DNA from 3 places in the Vibrio sp. RC2502 genome. Region 2 is predicted to be linked to each of the others. Evidence: predicted binding sites of a transcription regulator. Region 2 holds the regulator's gene; each other region holds the start of a gene.

Region 1 (5,269 bases), 600 kb from region 2:
GCAAGTTCTCTAGCAGGCAAATAGGTGAATTAATCTCAAATTTGCAATTAAGTTTGCGAGAATTTTACGTTTTCAACTCAATCCGCATTCAAAGCGGGTAAATCAGCATAAAAGGCGTGTCATGCTTTGTTCTATTTATAAAAGCTCGAAAAAAGAAGGTACTTATCTCTATATCCCGAAAAAGGATGATTTTTCACAGGTTCCTGACACCTTAATGCAGATGTTCGGTAAGCCTATTCCTGTCATGACGATTAAACTTGATGGTCGTAAATTGGCACAAGTAGATATCGAAAAAGTGAAGGCTTCATTACAAAATGATGGCTTCTTTCTGCAGGTTCCTCCACCGCCGGAAAACCTATTAGAAAAGTACAAAGAACAAAAAGCTCAGCAAAAGAACGAACAGTAACTCGGCTTCTTTCTGAGACTTCTGCCTTGCTCAAGGAGGGCAATATGAAAAAAATACTGGCTACAATGCTTAGCGTTGGCGTATGTACCTCAGCCTTTGCAAGTAGCGAGGGTTTTGAAGAATACTTAGATAAATTGCGTGCAGAAGCGCGTAACCAAGGTATCTCAGAGCAGGTAATCAGTGCCGCTTTCGCAAATGTTGAATACAAGCCGAGAGCAGTAACAGCAGACCGCAACCAACCAGAGAAAAAACTGACGTTGGATGAATACATTCCTCGTGCAGTCCCTGAGTGGAAAGTAAAGCAAGCCAAAGCACTATACAAAGAGCACTATGCGGAGCTTAAGCGCATAGGCGATCAATACGGCGTGCAACCTCGCTTTATTGTTGCGCTCTGGGGTGTAGAAAGTAACTTTGGCAAGTTTACAGGTAACTTCCGCGTAATTGATGCGTTGTCGACGATGGCATTTGAAGGTCGTCGTGAAGAATTTTTCCGCAAAGAGACCATGGCGGCGCTGCAAATCCTTGATCAAGGCCATATCGAGCTAGATAATTTTAAAGGTTCTTGGGCTGGTGCGATGGGACAGTGTCAATTTATGCCAAGCTCTTTCCTACGTTTTGCCGCCGATGGTAACGGAGACGGAAAAAAAGACATCTGGCAATCAGAAGCGGATGTGTTTGCGTCTACCGCTAACTACTTGAGCGAGTCTGGCTGGGACGATAAGTTTACTTGGGGGCGCCAAGTGAAAGTGCCGAAAGGGATTGATCGTAGCCTAGAAGGACGCGGGGCAGAAAAAGGCAAATATCTTCAGGAGTGGAGTAAACTTGGCATCACGAAGTACGATGGCAGTCCATTACCTAAACTGAATGAAGATATCCAAGCATGGCTTATCATGCCTGACGATGAAAACGGTCGTACGTATCTGGTTTACAATAACTATAACGTACTGATGAAGTGGAACCGCTCTTACTACTTCGCGCTTGCCGTCAGCCATCTTGCTGATCGCATTTCATTCTAGTTCGTTAGTAAATACTGTTTTATAGGGGCTCTTCGGAGCCCTTTGTTTTTCCCACATTCTTATCGAGGTACTGCGTGTTATCTGAACGTGCTGCGCAAATGGTGATCTTTTCTGCATTGATCAAACATAAAAACTTTACTGCGGCGGCGAAAAGCCTTGGAGTGTCAGTATCTCACGTCAGCAAACAGCTTAGTCAGTTAGAGGAATCTCTTGGCATCAAGCTTGTTCAACGCACCACGCGTAGTTTTACGCCTACCGAAGCGGGAAAAACGTTTTATCATCATTGTGAACAAGTGGTGCAGGCGGTGAGTAGTGCGACGTTAGAAATGGAAAGCCAAAGGGATGAAGTGGCTGGGCTGGTTCGCCTCGGGTTATCTCAATCATTTGGAACGCTGCACATCATTCCTGCGATTCAAGAGCTGCGTGAGTTGTATCCACAGCTTCAAGTGGAAGTGCATTTGTTTGACTACAAGGTCGATATGCTGGCGGAAGGGCTCGATCTGTGGGTAACAAACAATGAGCACCTACCAGAGGGCTACATTGCGCAGCGTTTGACGGACTGCCAGTTTGTGGTGGCAGCATCGCCGGATTATTTGCTTAAGTATGATACTCCGACTGAGCCGAACGACTTGTCTTTGCACAACTGCTTGATCTATCGCAGTTGGGAGCGTGATTACACAGGATGGGCATTTACCAAGGGACAACAAGAGCTAAACGTCAAAGTCTCCGGCAACTACTCTGTCGATTTAGCAGAAGCTGTCCGCGACGCCGCGATTGCTGGATGGGGGATTGCGTATCTCGCAACGTACTTGCTTGGTGATGAGTTCAGAACGGGTAAGTTGATTCAACTATTGCCAGACTGGAAAGCGAGCCAGTCGATGCCATTTTATGCGGTGTACCCAAGTCGTCAGCACATGCCGAAAAAAATATCAGCCGTTATCAACTTTATTAAACAGAAAATTGGCAACCCGTGTCACTGGGATCAGCGCCTCGCACCTTACATCTCTATTCCCAAGTAGATTCGTTAATAACGTTCAAGAGGTGTTTGTAGTCGATTTTCTCTAAGCAAAACATTTTTCGACTATTCAGTGGTTGTATAAGGTGATTTGTCTCACAAAATTTTTCCAAATCTAGAAACATCTTTTCCATATGGAAATAATAAAAACAAGCAAACGTTTATCTATAGCAAATTCAATTAGTTATTTGTGTGGTTAATTATTGTTCGCTTGAACTTTTCACACTGTTAACATCCTCAACTTGCGCCATTTTGAGTCCGCTATACAATCCGGTGCCTTCCATATCCCCCTTCTGTCGGATTCATTTTATGAACTCAATTATTGGTATCGTAGCCATACTATTCGTAGCATGGCTACTTTCTACAAATAGAAAAAATATAAAGCTGAGAACAGTGGCGTTTGCGTTTGCTTTACAGGTGCTGTTTGCATTGTTGGTTTTATATGTACCAGCAGGACGAGATGCGCTGAATTCAGTAAGCAGCGTAGTGTCGAATTTGATCAACTACGGTCAAGAAGGCATCGCGTTTTTATTCGGTAATTTGGCGACAGGGGGCTTCACCTTTGCGATCAATGTACTGGGTATCATCGTTTTCTTCTCCTCTCTTATCTCCGGTCTTTATCACATTGGTGTGATGCCAAAAGTTATCAACTTCATTGGTGGTGGTATTCAAAAGCTTCTTGGCATTGGTCGTGCTGAGTCTTTGTCTGCAACGGCAAACATTTTTGTCGGCACTATCGAAGCGCCACTTATGGTGAAACCCTACCTAAAACACATGACTGATTCGCAGTTCTTTGCGGTAATGACAGGTGGTTTGGCGTCAGTAGCTGGTGGTACGTTGGTAGGTTATGCCTCGTTGGGTGTCGATCTTAACTACCTTATCGCTGCTGCCTTTATGTCTGCGCCCGCAGGCTTGTTGATGGCGAAAATTCTCATGCCAGAAGATGTGAACAAAGCACCAGATATCGACATTAGCCAAGTGGAAATTCCACGCGCAACTAACGTGGTTGAAGCGTTAGCCGATGGCGCAATGGCGGGTGTTCGTATCGCTGTGTCTGTAGGTGGTACGTTGTTAGCGTTCATCAGCGTAATCGCGTTGCTGAACGGCATGCTAGGTTGGGTTGGAGACCTTATTGGTACGCCACTAAGCTTTGAGCTTATCTTAGGCTACGTATTTGCACCTGTCGCATGGTTGTTAGGTGTGCCATGGGAAGAGGCGATTACGGCGGGCTCGCTTATCGGTAACAAGATCGTGGTGAACGAGTTTGTTGCTTTCATCCAACTAGCAGAAGTGAAATCTCAGCTAAGTGCTCACTCTCAAGCTATCGTAACTTTCGCACTGTGTGGTTTTGCAAACATCTCTAGTATGGCAATGTTGATCGGCGGATTGGGTTCTTTGGTACCAGAGAAGCGTGCATTTGTTTCTAAGCATGGTTTCCGCGCGATTATTGCCGGCGTTATGGCGAACTTGATGAGTGCTTCTATTGCGGGTGTGATTTTAAGTCTGTAATTGAAATAGATATCTAAAATTAGCAAAAAGGCTCCTTGCGGAGCCTTTTTCGTATCTCAATATTGATGTTATTGTTCAGTATGGAACTGCTCGCAAGCCAACATCGTGTTCTCAATCAAGCTTGCTACGGTCATTGGGCCAACACCACCAGGAACCGGAGTAATGAAGCTCGCGCTTTCGCGGGCTTTGTCGTATTCCACATCGCCCACTAGCTTGCCTGAATCAAGACGGTTAATGCCTACATCGACAACCACTGCGCCTTTTTTAATCCACTCGCCAGGGATGAAGTTTGGCTTACCTACCGCGACCACAACAACGTCAGCTTGACGTACGTGGCTTTCTAGATCTTTGGTAAAGCGGTGGCATGTCGTTGTTGTACAACCAGCAAGCAGCAGCTCAAGTGTCATTGGACGACCAACAATGTTTGATGCGCCAACCACAACCGCATGTTTACCACGAAGCTCGATGTTGTAACGGTCGAGTAGGGTAATGATGCCTTTAGGCGTACAAGAGCGAAGCTTAGGAATACGTTGCGCAAGACGACCAACGTTGTAAGGGTGGAAGCCATCCACGTCTTTTTCTGGATGAATACGCTCTAGAACGTGTGTGGTATCAATACCAGCAGGAAGTGGCAACTGAACTAAAATGCCGTCAATTTCGTTGTCGTTGTTCAACTCATCAATAAGAGCAAGCAGCTCCTCTTCAGATGTTGAAGCCGGAAGGTCAAACGACTTGGATACAAAGCCAACTTCTTCACATGCGCGGCGTTTGCTGCCCACGTAAACTTGAGATGCTGGGTCTTCACCAACCAGAACAACTGCTAGGCCAGGAGCGCGTAAACCTGCTGCGACGCGAGCTTTAACACGTGCTGCAACTTCAGATCGAACAGTTTGGGAAATGAGAGTTCCGTCTATATTTTGAGCAGTCATGACTTTCCTTATAAATTAAGAAGGCAAATTATCTGCGGCGCATTGTCGCAGAAATTCTAATTAACATCCATACGCAAACGTTTGCCTTGTGGTGTTTTTGAACATTAAGCGTTTTAATGGACTTTTTTTAGGCATTCAGATCAGAATGTTATGAAAACCCGTTGATTTACCCGTTTGAACTCGTATAATCCTGTCCCTGTAGCGCGCCCTTAGCTCAGCTGGATAGAGCACGTCCCTTCTAAGGATGTGGTCATTGGTTCGAATCCAATAGGGCGTGCCATTTATTCTAAAAAGCCCCGATAACTCTTTGAGTTTCCGGGGCTTTGTCGTTTTAGAACATTCGATATTAATCGCTACGTCACCTACAACTTTTGACTGAGATTATAGCTATTGC
Region 2 (5,269 bases):
AACCAATTTGGGAAACGCGCACAGAAGCGGCTGCAATGGCTGGAAAAATCGCTATTTCTATTCGTGCCTACCATGACCGTACTGGTGAAGCGACTCGCGAAGCAGCGGGCAACCAGATTGTATTGCGACATCGCCCTCTTGGCGTAATGGCGGTGTTTGGGCCATATAACTTCCCTGGTCACTTACCGAATGGCCACATCGTTCCTGCCTTGCTAGCGGGGAACACAGTTGTGTTCAAACCATCTGAGCAAACGCCTTGGACTGGCGAGCTAGCTATGAAATTGTGGGAAGAAGCGGGTTTGCCAAAAGGCGTGATCAACCTTGTTCAAGGTGCGAAGGAAACCGGTATTGCGTTGGCTGATGCGAAAGGTATTGATGGCATTCTGTTTACGGGCAGTGCGAACACGGGTCACATTCTGCATCGTCAGTTTGCAGGTCAACCAGGCAAGATGTTAGCGCTAGAAATGGGTGGCAACAACCCGATGGTCATCTCTGATAACTACGGTGATTTGGATGCAACGGTGTACACCATCATCCAATCGGCATTCATCAGTGCTGGTCAACGTTGTACTTGTGCTCGTCGTCTATACGTGCCGTTTGGTGAGAAAGGGGATGCTCTGATCACTAAGCTGGTGGAAGCGACGAAAAACATTCGCATGGATCAACCATTCGCAGAACCTGCGCCATTTATGGGCCCACAAATCTCTGTGGCTGCGGCGAAGTTCATTCTTGATGCGCAAGCAAACCTGCAATCTCTAGGCGGTGAAAGCTTAATTGAAGCGAAAGCAGGAGAGGCGGCGTTTGTTTCTCCTGGCATCATCGATGTGACTAACATTGCTGAGTTGCCAGATGAAGAATACTTCGGACCGCTGCTGCAAGTCGTGCGCTATGAAGGTTTAGATAAGGCCGTAGAGCTGGCGAATGACACGCGCTTTGGCTTGTCGGCAGGTCTTGTATCAACAGACGATCAAGAATGGGAATACTTTGTTGACCACATTCGCGCAGGCATCGTAAACCGCAACCGTCAATTGACGGGCGCAAGTGGTGACGCACCGTTTGGTGGCCCAGGTGCATCAGGCAACCTTCGTCCAAGCGCGTACTACGCGGCGGATTACTGTGCTTACCCTATGGCATCCATGGAAGGGCAGGAGACGGAATTACCTGCGACATTGAGCCCAGGCGTGACGCTTTAAGTTTCAATAACAGGGTCACGACCATGCATCGTGGCCCAATGTGCTGACGCATCATTTAGGTTTGGGTAGTACGCGTTGGCATTACACGGCAAGTGAGCACAGACTCAAAAAGCGTGTTTGACTGACTGACATTTACCGTCACAGGTTGATGGTTGCTCGTTCATTATTCTGGACAGCTTTTGGGCTGTGAACGAGCGACCACACTCTTATCTTAATCCTACATCTCGTAACAAGGAGTCGTTATGACGCCCGATGTGTTATTTGAATCGCTATGGCAAGACTACATCCAACGTCTTTGTCCTTCTGCTGCTAAGGTGCATCAGCTTCTACAAGAAGATGAGGCTCTGATTAATGATCATATTGCTTTACGCACTTTCAATGTTGAACCGCTAGGTATCGAGACATTGGCGAAACCGTTTTTAGCTGCTGGCTATAAAGCGTGTGGGGACTACGTATTTGAGAGCAAAAAACTGGTCGCAAAACACTATGAGCACCCAGATCCGAAGCAGCCTAAAGTCTTCATCAGTGAGCTGAAAGTCGAAGAGTGTTCGCCAGAGCTGCAAGATATTGTGGCGAAACTGGTTGCGCAAGTGGATGCTGAAAAACTGTCGGGCAGTGCATTTCTGCATGGCGGTCGCTTATGGGAGCTAAGCTTTGCTGATTACCAAACGTTGGCTAAAGAGAGCGAGTATGCGTCTTGGCTGGCCGCGCACGGTTATGGTGCTAATCACTTTACGGTGAGTGTGAATCAGTTGAATCAACACGATGAAGTCAAACAGGTTAACGACCATCTTCGTCAAGCAGGGTTTGTGATCAATGAGTCGGGCGGTGAGGTGAAGGGTTCACCGGAAGTGCTGCTTGAGCAATCGTCGACGATGGCAGACAAAGTGCCAGTGACCTTCGAAGAAGGTTCGGAAATTATCCCAGGTGGCTTTTACGAGTTTGCTAAACGTTACCCAATGGAGAATGGCGAGTTGTATCCAGGATTTGTTGCCGCTTCAGCAGACAAAATTTTTGAAAGCACTAATGGTTAAACGTACCAATGGCTAAACGCCATGGAATACCTTGGGCTAACCTGCTAGTTCGTTAGCCTCTTGCGACCTAGAGCCTGACTGCAAGGCAAATAAAAAGCCACCAATGTCGCCATTGGTGGCTTTTATAATTTTGTTCGTGTCACTCTAAATTGAGATTAACGAGTACCGTAAACCACGATAGTTTTACCGTGCGCAGAGATTAGGTTCTGCTCTTCTAGCATCTTCAAGATACGACCTACTGTCTCACGAGAACAGCCAACGATTTGACCGATTTCTTGACGAGTGATCTTGATTTGCATGCCGTCTGGGTGAGTCATCGCATCTGGTTGTTTAGCAAGGTTCAGAAGCGTCTGAGCGATACGACCAGTTACGTCTAGGAACGCTAGGTCACCCACTTTTTGGCTAGTTACTTGAAGACGACGAGCCATCTGCGCAGAAAGACGCATTAGGATGTCTGGGTTTACTTGGATAAGCTGACGGAACTTCTTGAAAGAAATTTCAGCAACTTCACAAGGAGATTTAGCGCGAACCCAAGCTGTACGCTCTTGGTCTTCTTCGAATAGACCAAGTTCACCAATAAAGTCACCTTGGTTTAGGTAAGAAAGAATCATTTCCTTACCTTCTTCGTCCTTGATAAGAACCGCAACAGAGCCTTTAACGATGTAGTACAACGTTTCAGCTTTTTCACCTGCGTGAATTAGCGTGCTCTTTGATGGGTACTTATGAATATGACAGTGTGAAAGAAACCACTCTAATGTTGGGTCGGTTTGAGGTTTACCTAGAACCATAATATCTCACTTCCTCTGCAGGGTACGCTTGCGCTATCCATATTTTAGCTAAGCCTGAATTAGGCTTACTAGAATAAGAGCACTTTTTATATGCTGCAAGCTCTCTTGTGTTTCGGTAAGAAATAGTATCCTTTTTCGAAAACGATTTCTTGATTTTAATCGTGCCATGATTGAGATTTTGTAAGCAAAACTGTGCACATGATCACGGTATGAAAAGTAAACATCTAGCCTGCTACGTTTTTAGCCAATTTTTCCTGTTTCAATCAGCTGTTGTAGGATAGGCCTAACTATGAGCTCCATTGCAAAGCTCATTTTGCCGCCTGGCACAACAATGGTGTTGTGGCGCGACATAAATGAGCCATCAATCATGGCCAGCAGATATGGGAAGTCGACATTCTTAATGCCGCGCAGACGAATCACCACAAAACTTTCATCTAAACTCGGAATGCCTTTGGCGTTAAGCGGGTTGGAGGTATCGACGGTTGGGACGCGTTGAAAGTTGATGTGAGTACGAGAAAACTGCGGAGTGATGTAATTGAGGTAATCGTCCATTGAGCGCACGATTGAGTCCATCACCGCTTCACGCGAATGGCCGCGATCGCGAGTGTCGCGCACGAATTTTTGGATCCACTCTAAGTTCACAATTGGCACCATGCCAATCAAGAAATCCACATGCTGAGCAACATTAACATCGCCATCAACCACACCACCATGCAGCCCTTCATAAAACAGCACGTCGCTGTTTTCAGGTAAGTCTTGCCACGGTGTAAATGTGCCTGGCATTTGATTGTAGGGAACTGCTTCGTCAAAGGTGTGCAGATAACGGCGCACACTGCCAGTGCCGTCATGACCGAACTTACGGAAAAACTCTTCTAATCCCGGGAAGTCATTCGCTTGCGGACCAAAGTAACTGATGTGTCGGCCTTGCTCGCGGGCTTTGCGAATTTCGATGTCCATTTCAGGGCGAGTAAAGCGATGGAAGCTGTCTCCTTCCACCCATGCCGGCCTGATGTTCATCATATTGAACATCTTGCGGAATGCTTCAGACGTCGTGGTTGTGCCGGCACCGGATGAACCAGTAACCGCAATGATTGGGTGTTTAGCTGACATGACAAACCTTGTCGAAAATTACGTACCTGTAAAGTGCAGCAGCGAACCGCTGCACGGTCGATAACCCACTATAGCATGTAACAACGACTTGTCATCGAGTGGGATACGGTAAAAATGTGAACGTGCTAAAACTTTGCTTTGAGTTGAATATCAACCGTTTCATGCAGTTCTGAGAACACGATGACGGCTTCACCTTTTTCTAGTTGCGTCTTCACTTGATCGATTTTGTTTTGCAGTGAAATTTCAACCGCGCCATAGTCGGTGCCTTCGCGTAGTACGAACTCACGAATTAGATTTTCCAGTGTTTCTGGCGCGATGTCTTGCCAAGGAATGATCATAAATACCTCAAACTTTTATGATGAAAGGCTAGTTTACTGTGTTCGCGGTTTGGATACAGCTGAAAGGTACTCTGCCGCGACACTTTCGTAGTACGCGGGCAGGGCTTCCTCTAACCAGAACTTTGGTTTTAATGCCGTACCAGTCAGAAAACCAACGTGTCCGCCGTGCTCAAACAGACGGTAATCAATGTTATCTGGCAGAACAAATTTGGGGATCACCTCTTCGGTCATGAACGGGTCGTCTTTGGCGTGGATGATCAAAGTTGGCAAGGTGATCTGCTGTAACTTGCTCAATCCTGAGCATTGATCGTAATAATCTTGTGCATCCTTAAAACCATGCAGAGGTGCAGTGATCAAGTCATCAAATTCGTACAGACGAGTAACGCGCTTGATGGAGTTGTACGACAGCGCCAATTCGCCATGCAGTAAATGATGTTTTTGTAGAGCATTCCGTTTGAGCGAAGAGAGTAGGTAACGGCGATACACTTTGGAAAAGCCCTGCTCAATTCGATTGGCACAAGCCGCCAAATCCAGTGGTGCAGAGACGATGGTGGCCGCTTTTAAAATCGGGTCATCTTTGTATTGTGCTAAGTAGTTCGCCAGCATATTGCCACCAAGGGAGATGCCGACGGCGACTTTTGGATTGTTTGGAAAGCGCAGATGAAGGTGTTCCAAAAAGAAGCGAGCATCCGTTACTTCTCCTGAATGGTATGCGCGAGCTTTTTTGTTCGGTTTGCCGCTACAGCCACGAAAATGCATCATCACCGATAACCAACCAGATTTCGCAAACGCATTCATCAGGCCGT
Region 3 (5,269 bases), 690 kb from region 2:
AACCTGGGGATGTCATTGAAGTGGCACCTGGCGGTCGTTTGCCTGCTGATGGTGTATTGATGACGACGTTAGCCAGCTTTGATGAAAGTGCATTGACCGGTGAATCAGTTCCTGTTGAGCATGAAGAGGGCGGGAAAATCATGGCGGGGGCGGTGGTAGTCGATAAAGTAGTGCAGGTGCAAGTGACCTCCCGCCAAGGTGAAAATGCCATTGACCGCATCCTTCATTTGATTGAAGAAGCTGAATCGCGCAAAGCGCCGTTAGAACGATTCCTCGATAAATTCAGTCGCTGGTACACACCACTTATGATGTTGGTGTCTCTTGCCGTCATCGTTACGCCACCATTACTGTTCGCTCAACCTTGGGAAACATGGGTGTACCGTGGTTTAGCATTGCTCTTAATCGCTTGTCCTTGTGCCTTGGTTATTTCAACGCCTGCTGCGATTACGTCGGGTCTGGCTGCTGCGGCACGCCGTGGTGCATTGATCAAAGGTGGGGCAGCGCTTGAGTTGCTTGGCAAAGTGGAGTCGGTCGCGTTTGATAAAACAGGCACGTTGACACAAGGTAAACCGCAAGTAACGGACGTGGTGACTTATGATGTAACAGAAGAAACACTACTGAGTTTAACGGCTTCTATCGAGATGGGGTCAAGTCATCCTTTAGCGGTTTCATTAGTGAAGCGGGCCGAAGAACAAGGCGTTTCGATTCCTGAGGCAAGTGATAAAACTGCTCAAGTCGGCTCTGGTGTAACAGGTTTGGTGAACGGTAAATTAGTGCAAGTTATTGCGCCATCAAAAGCGGACTTCCCTGTTTCTTCGAAAGTTGAACAACGTGTTATTGAACTGGAAGAACAAGGCAAAACCGTGGTGATCGTTCGTCACGATTACGAAGTTATTGGCGTGATCGCGTGGCAAGATACTCTTCGTCAAGATGCTCAACAGGCAATCGCCACGTTGAAAATGTTGGGCGTGAGTTCTGTGATGTTGACTGGGGACAACCCACGCAGTGCGGAAGCGATAGCCCATCAAATTGGTTTGGATTACAAAGCGAGCTTGTTGCCTGCCGATAAAGTGCGTTATGTGGAACAACTTTCTACTGAGCACACGGTTGCGATGGTTGGTGATGGTATTAACGACGCACCTGCGATGAAAGCTTCTAGCATTGGTATCGCGATGGGCGGAGGTACTGACGTCGCATTAGAAACTGCTGATGCGGCACTAACGCACAACCGCTTGGTTGAATTGCCAGCAATGATTGAATTATCACGTGCGACGCTGAACAACATTCGTCAAAACGTGGCGTTGGCGCTTGGCTTAAAAGGTGTGTTCTTAGTCACCAGTTTATTGGGTATCACTGGGCTTTGGGTTGCGGTCTTGGCAGACAGTGGGGCGACTGCGTTAGTGACACTCAATGCGCTACGACTTCTGCGTTTTGAATCTAAACAAGTGCAATAACGCTATTCTCAAAGTTGCTCTATATTTAACCCGAGGCGTTTCTCGTCTCGGGTTTTTATGTTTCCGTGAGAGCTATAAATTTTGTGAATGTAATCTGAGCCATCGGACTTGTTGTTATGCAACGAAATGATAAATTCGCCCGAATAATGTGATCTAAACCGTTTTAATTTGAAATTGTAGATTTATTACATTTTATCAATGTGATTATGATCACTCTATGTTGGTGCAAGGTTCGCTACAGTGCTCCTGTACCCAACAACTTACTAATGAGCTTATTGTTTACAAAATAAGCCACAATAAGGAGCGACATATGTCTCAAGCTGTATTCCATTTAGGTGTTACTGAAGCTGATCTTAATGGTGCAACTCTAGCCATCATTCCAGGTGATCCAGCGCGTGTTCAAAAAATCGCAGAACAAATGGAAAACCCTGTATTCCTAGCAAGTCACCGCGAATACACGCTTTACCGCGCAGAACTAGACGGTAAGCCAGTTGTGGTTTGTTCAACAGGTATCGGTGGTCCATCTACCTCTATCGCAGTAGAAGAGTTAGCACAGCTTGGTGTTCGCACATTCCTACGCGTAGGTACGACTGGTGCAATTCAACCACACGTAAACGTAGGCGATATGATCGTGACAACAGGCTCTGTTCGTCTAGATGGTGCAAGCCTACACTTCGCTCCAATGGAATTCCCAGCAGTTGCGGACTTTGATGTTGCAACTGCGATGAAAGCAGCAGTTGAAGAATCTGGTGCAACAGTTCATATGGGTGTGACTGCTTCAAGTGACACTTTCTACCCAGGTCAAGAGCGTTACGACACATTCACTGGTCGTGTTGTGAAGCGTTTCCAAGGCTCTATGAAAGAGTGGCAAGACATGGGCGTGCTGAACTTCGAAATGGAATCAGCAACGCTACTTACCATGTGTGCAAGCTCTGGCCTGAAAGCAGGTTGTGTGGCGGGTGTAATCATCAACCGTACACAAAAAGAGATTCCAGATCATTCAACACTGAAAGAAACGGAAGCTCGCTCAATTAAAGTTGTAGTAGAAGCAGCACGTAAAATGCTTTAAGCGCTCACTTTAGTTGGCATTTAAACAAACAGAAAAACCCAGAGGCTTGCCTCTGGGTTTTTCTATGTGCCTTGTTCAGGTGCGATTTTCTAGATTCTGAAACGCAAAGTGATTGAAGCTAGGATAGGCACTAAAAACAGGCATTAAAAAAGCAGCTCCAGTGAGCTGCTTTCGTGTTTTTAGAGGGCGACTAAATTTCGTCAGAACCGCCAGCGGCTTCAAACCATTTCGCAAGATGCGTTTTGAGATCTTTCAGCTCTTCAGGGCCGATAAGCGCAAGGCCAAGATCCTCTGCACGAGTAATGTCATTGTGACGAAGAGGGCGGAAGCTCACCAGCATAGCGCGTGCTTGTAGACCGCCTAGCAGGTCACGCAAAGATTCCAGTTTGTACAGCGTATCGTCACCATCATCGCGCATGCCTTTCGTTTTACACTCAATGATGTGCAGCTTGTTATTTACAACCGTTGCTACGTCTAGCTCGTTACGTACTTCACTTTCACCCAGCTTACGATATACCTGAACATTCAAAGAGCGATCTTGAATCGTTGGCATAGTGTCTTGGATTTGCTTCACAGTGCTGTGAACCAGAGTCTCCAACCATTCGCCGTTAGAGAATCGACGTGCGTCTTCGTTCGCGAAGGTCAAAATGCCATTTTCGTAAGTCGCGATCTGTGCTTCGACAAGATCCGACAGCAGCATGTTGAGTTCACGGTAGCCTTGTTGCTTCTCAGACAGCTCCACATCCAGCTTCTGCTCCTTACGGCAGGTTGTCGCAAGGTAGTTGAGTGTCGCCAAGCCTGGACCCAATTCAAGCGCATTTGACGCCCAGCGTTCGCCAAGCTCATACAGTTTTTGATCAAGAAGAGGAGGAAGGTCTACGTGGTGGAACTCGCCGCGCGCACCGAAAATGGTTAGGTAGTCGGAGATAGTAATGTGGTCTTCAACTTGCGTATCTTCTTTGCCATCTGGGTAAAGCCAGCAAAGTTTGTCACTGTTTGGTTCAACCACGAAGATAGGCCAGCGATAAGTACGGAAAACCTCGTAAACCGACAACAATCGATGACGAAGGCCACAGCTTGCGTTCAGTTTGACGTCTTCTCCACGGTCGTGAAGATCTTTCGCGAGCTTTTGAATCGATTGTTTAATCAGGGTTGTATTGACAGCAGACGGAATTTCAAAAAACTCAGAAGTAATCTCTCGCTGCTCTAACACGCTACTCAGTCGGTCAAACATATCTACCTGTGTTTTGTCACCAATGAATACGATATGTGTGCTTAAAGTGCGATTATCCAATAGAGGAGTGACCAATCTCACTGGGTCTTGGTCGATAATACCAACATGAACAGCCATAGATTTTCCTTTTTGTGTGGCCGCTCGAAAAGAGAAGTGCAAGGGATGAGCAGGCCATATTACCCATATGTAGACAAGGCCGAGAAAAAACAAGGGCGACTTCATAAAAAGTCGCCCTTATACAGCTGGTTGCATCAACTGTTGCATAAAAATTTACAATTTAAAGCGATGGACTAATTCATTTTGCTGATGAGCAAGCTGAGTGAGAGATTCACTCGTATGAGTGATGCTCGACATCGCGTGGTAACTTTCATCCGCAATATTGTTGATGTCTTCAATGTTGCGCGCTATATCTGCTGAGGTTTCGCTTTGCTCTGCTGCCGCTTGAGAAATGTGCGTACTCATTTGGCTGATTTCGATAATGAGTGCTTGGATCTCTTCCATTGAACTGTTCGCTTTCGAGGCTTGCTCAACCGACATTTCCATATCACTCATGCAGCTTTGAATCACTTGGTTGGCTGACTGAGAGCTCGATTGCAGATTGCTGATCATCGATTCGATTTCTGTGGTGGATTGTGTGGTTTTCGATGCCAGCACACGTACCTCATCGGCTACCACGGCAAATCCGCGTCCTTGCTCTCCTGCACGTGCCGCTTCAATCGCGGCATTGAGAGCCAACAAGTTGGTTTGCTCAGCAATGTTGCGGATGACATCCAAAATTGAGCCAATTTGACCACTCATCTTTTGCAGTTCAGAAACGGCAGACACAGACTCGTGAAGGCGCGTTTCTAGCTGATTGATGGTCGAAATGTTGCTACTCATGACATTTCGGCCTTCTTCGGATGCAGACTCAACACGTTGAACCATTTCCAAAGAGCCTTGAGCGCTTTGCGCAACTTCTTGAACCGAGTGAGACATCTCGGTCATAGCCGTTGCCACGTTGGCGGTCTGCTCACGTTGTACATTCAGCTTAGATTGCGCTTGAGAAGACGTTCGTTCGTTGGTCGTCGCGGTCGAGGCTAAGTTTTCTGATGCTTCATTTAGCTTCACTAGAATGTCGTGCAAGCTGTCCGCTAACGTGTTGATATGGCCACTAACGCGGCTGAACTCGTTGTTAAAGCGAATATCAATACGTTGCGTCATATCGCCTTTAGTTAGGCTCTCTAGCGCATTGAGAATACGTGTTAATGGCTCACGCACACTTTGCGCGATGTGATAGCCGATAGCCGCCGCAAACAAAACTACAACTACACCAATCACAATCGCTTTCGTCACGCCAGCAGAGTAAATGTCACCGGCATCATCAAGAGATTCGTTTAGTTTGTCTGTTGCTGTCGCTGTGAATTGCTCAAGGATAGCCATCGTAGAATCGACTTTGTTAGCTAAGTTCGCAATGTTGTCGTACAGAGCTGCTCGAGCGTTGAGGTAGTTGTTGTGTTGGTCTAGCACACCACC

What was found. Region 2 encodes CRP, which controls carbon source genes, mostly activating them, when cyclic AMP is high. Its sites were predicted from a motif close to TGTGANNNNNNTCACA; they were not measured.
Region 1: the regulator CRP is predicted to act here: its motif matches at 2,523-2,538, upstream of ACYJZR_RS11140 (NupC/NupG family nucleoside CNT transporter).
Region 3: the regulator CRP is predicted to act here: its motif matches at 1,654-1,669, upstream of udp (uridine phosphorylase).

What each region holds. Positions count from the first base shown of each region.
Region 1 covers NZ_CM141453.1:2,389,250-2,394,518, reverse strand. The annotation lists gene ACYJZR_RS11155 (YcgL domain-containing protein) at 122-406, shown strand; gene ACYJZR_RS11150 (lytic murein transglycosylase) at 451-1,422, shown strand; gene ACYJZR_RS11145 (LysR family transcriptional regulator) at 1,497-2,441, shown strand; gene ACYJZR_RS11140 (NupC/NupG family nucleoside CNT transporter) at 2,747-3,946, shown strand; gene folD (bifunctional methylenetetrahydrofolate dehydrogenase/methenyltetrahydrofolate cyclohydrolase FolD) at 4,015-4,875, opposite strand; tRNA gene ACYJZR_RS11130 (tRNA-Arg) at 5,079-5,155, shown strand.
Region 2 covers NZ_CM141453.1:2,988,148-2,993,416, reverse strand. The annotation lists gene astD (succinylglutamate-semialdehyde dehydrogenase) at 1-1,193, shown strand, start outside; gene ACYJZR_RS13935 (DUF1338 domain-containing protein) at 1,436-2,227, shown strand; gene crp (cAMP-activated global transcriptional regulator CRP) at 2,383-3,015, opposite strand; gene ACYJZR_RS13925 (phosphoribulokinase) at 3,256-4,125, opposite strand; gene ACYJZR_RS13920 (YheU family protein) at 4,251-4,463, opposite strand; gene ACYJZR_RS13915 (hydrolase) at 4,497-5,269, opposite strand, start outside.
Region 3 covers NZ_CM141453.1:2,295,994-2,301,262, reverse strand. The annotation lists gene ACYJZR_RS10710 (zinc/cadmium/mercury/lead-transporting ATPase) at 1-1,454, shown strand, start outside; gene udp (uridine phosphorylase) at 1,765-2,523, shown strand; gene ACYJZR_RS10700 (DUF1887 family protein) at 2,714-3,874, opposite strand; gene ACYJZR_RS10695 (methyl-accepting chemotaxis protein) at 4,028-5,269, opposite strand, start outside.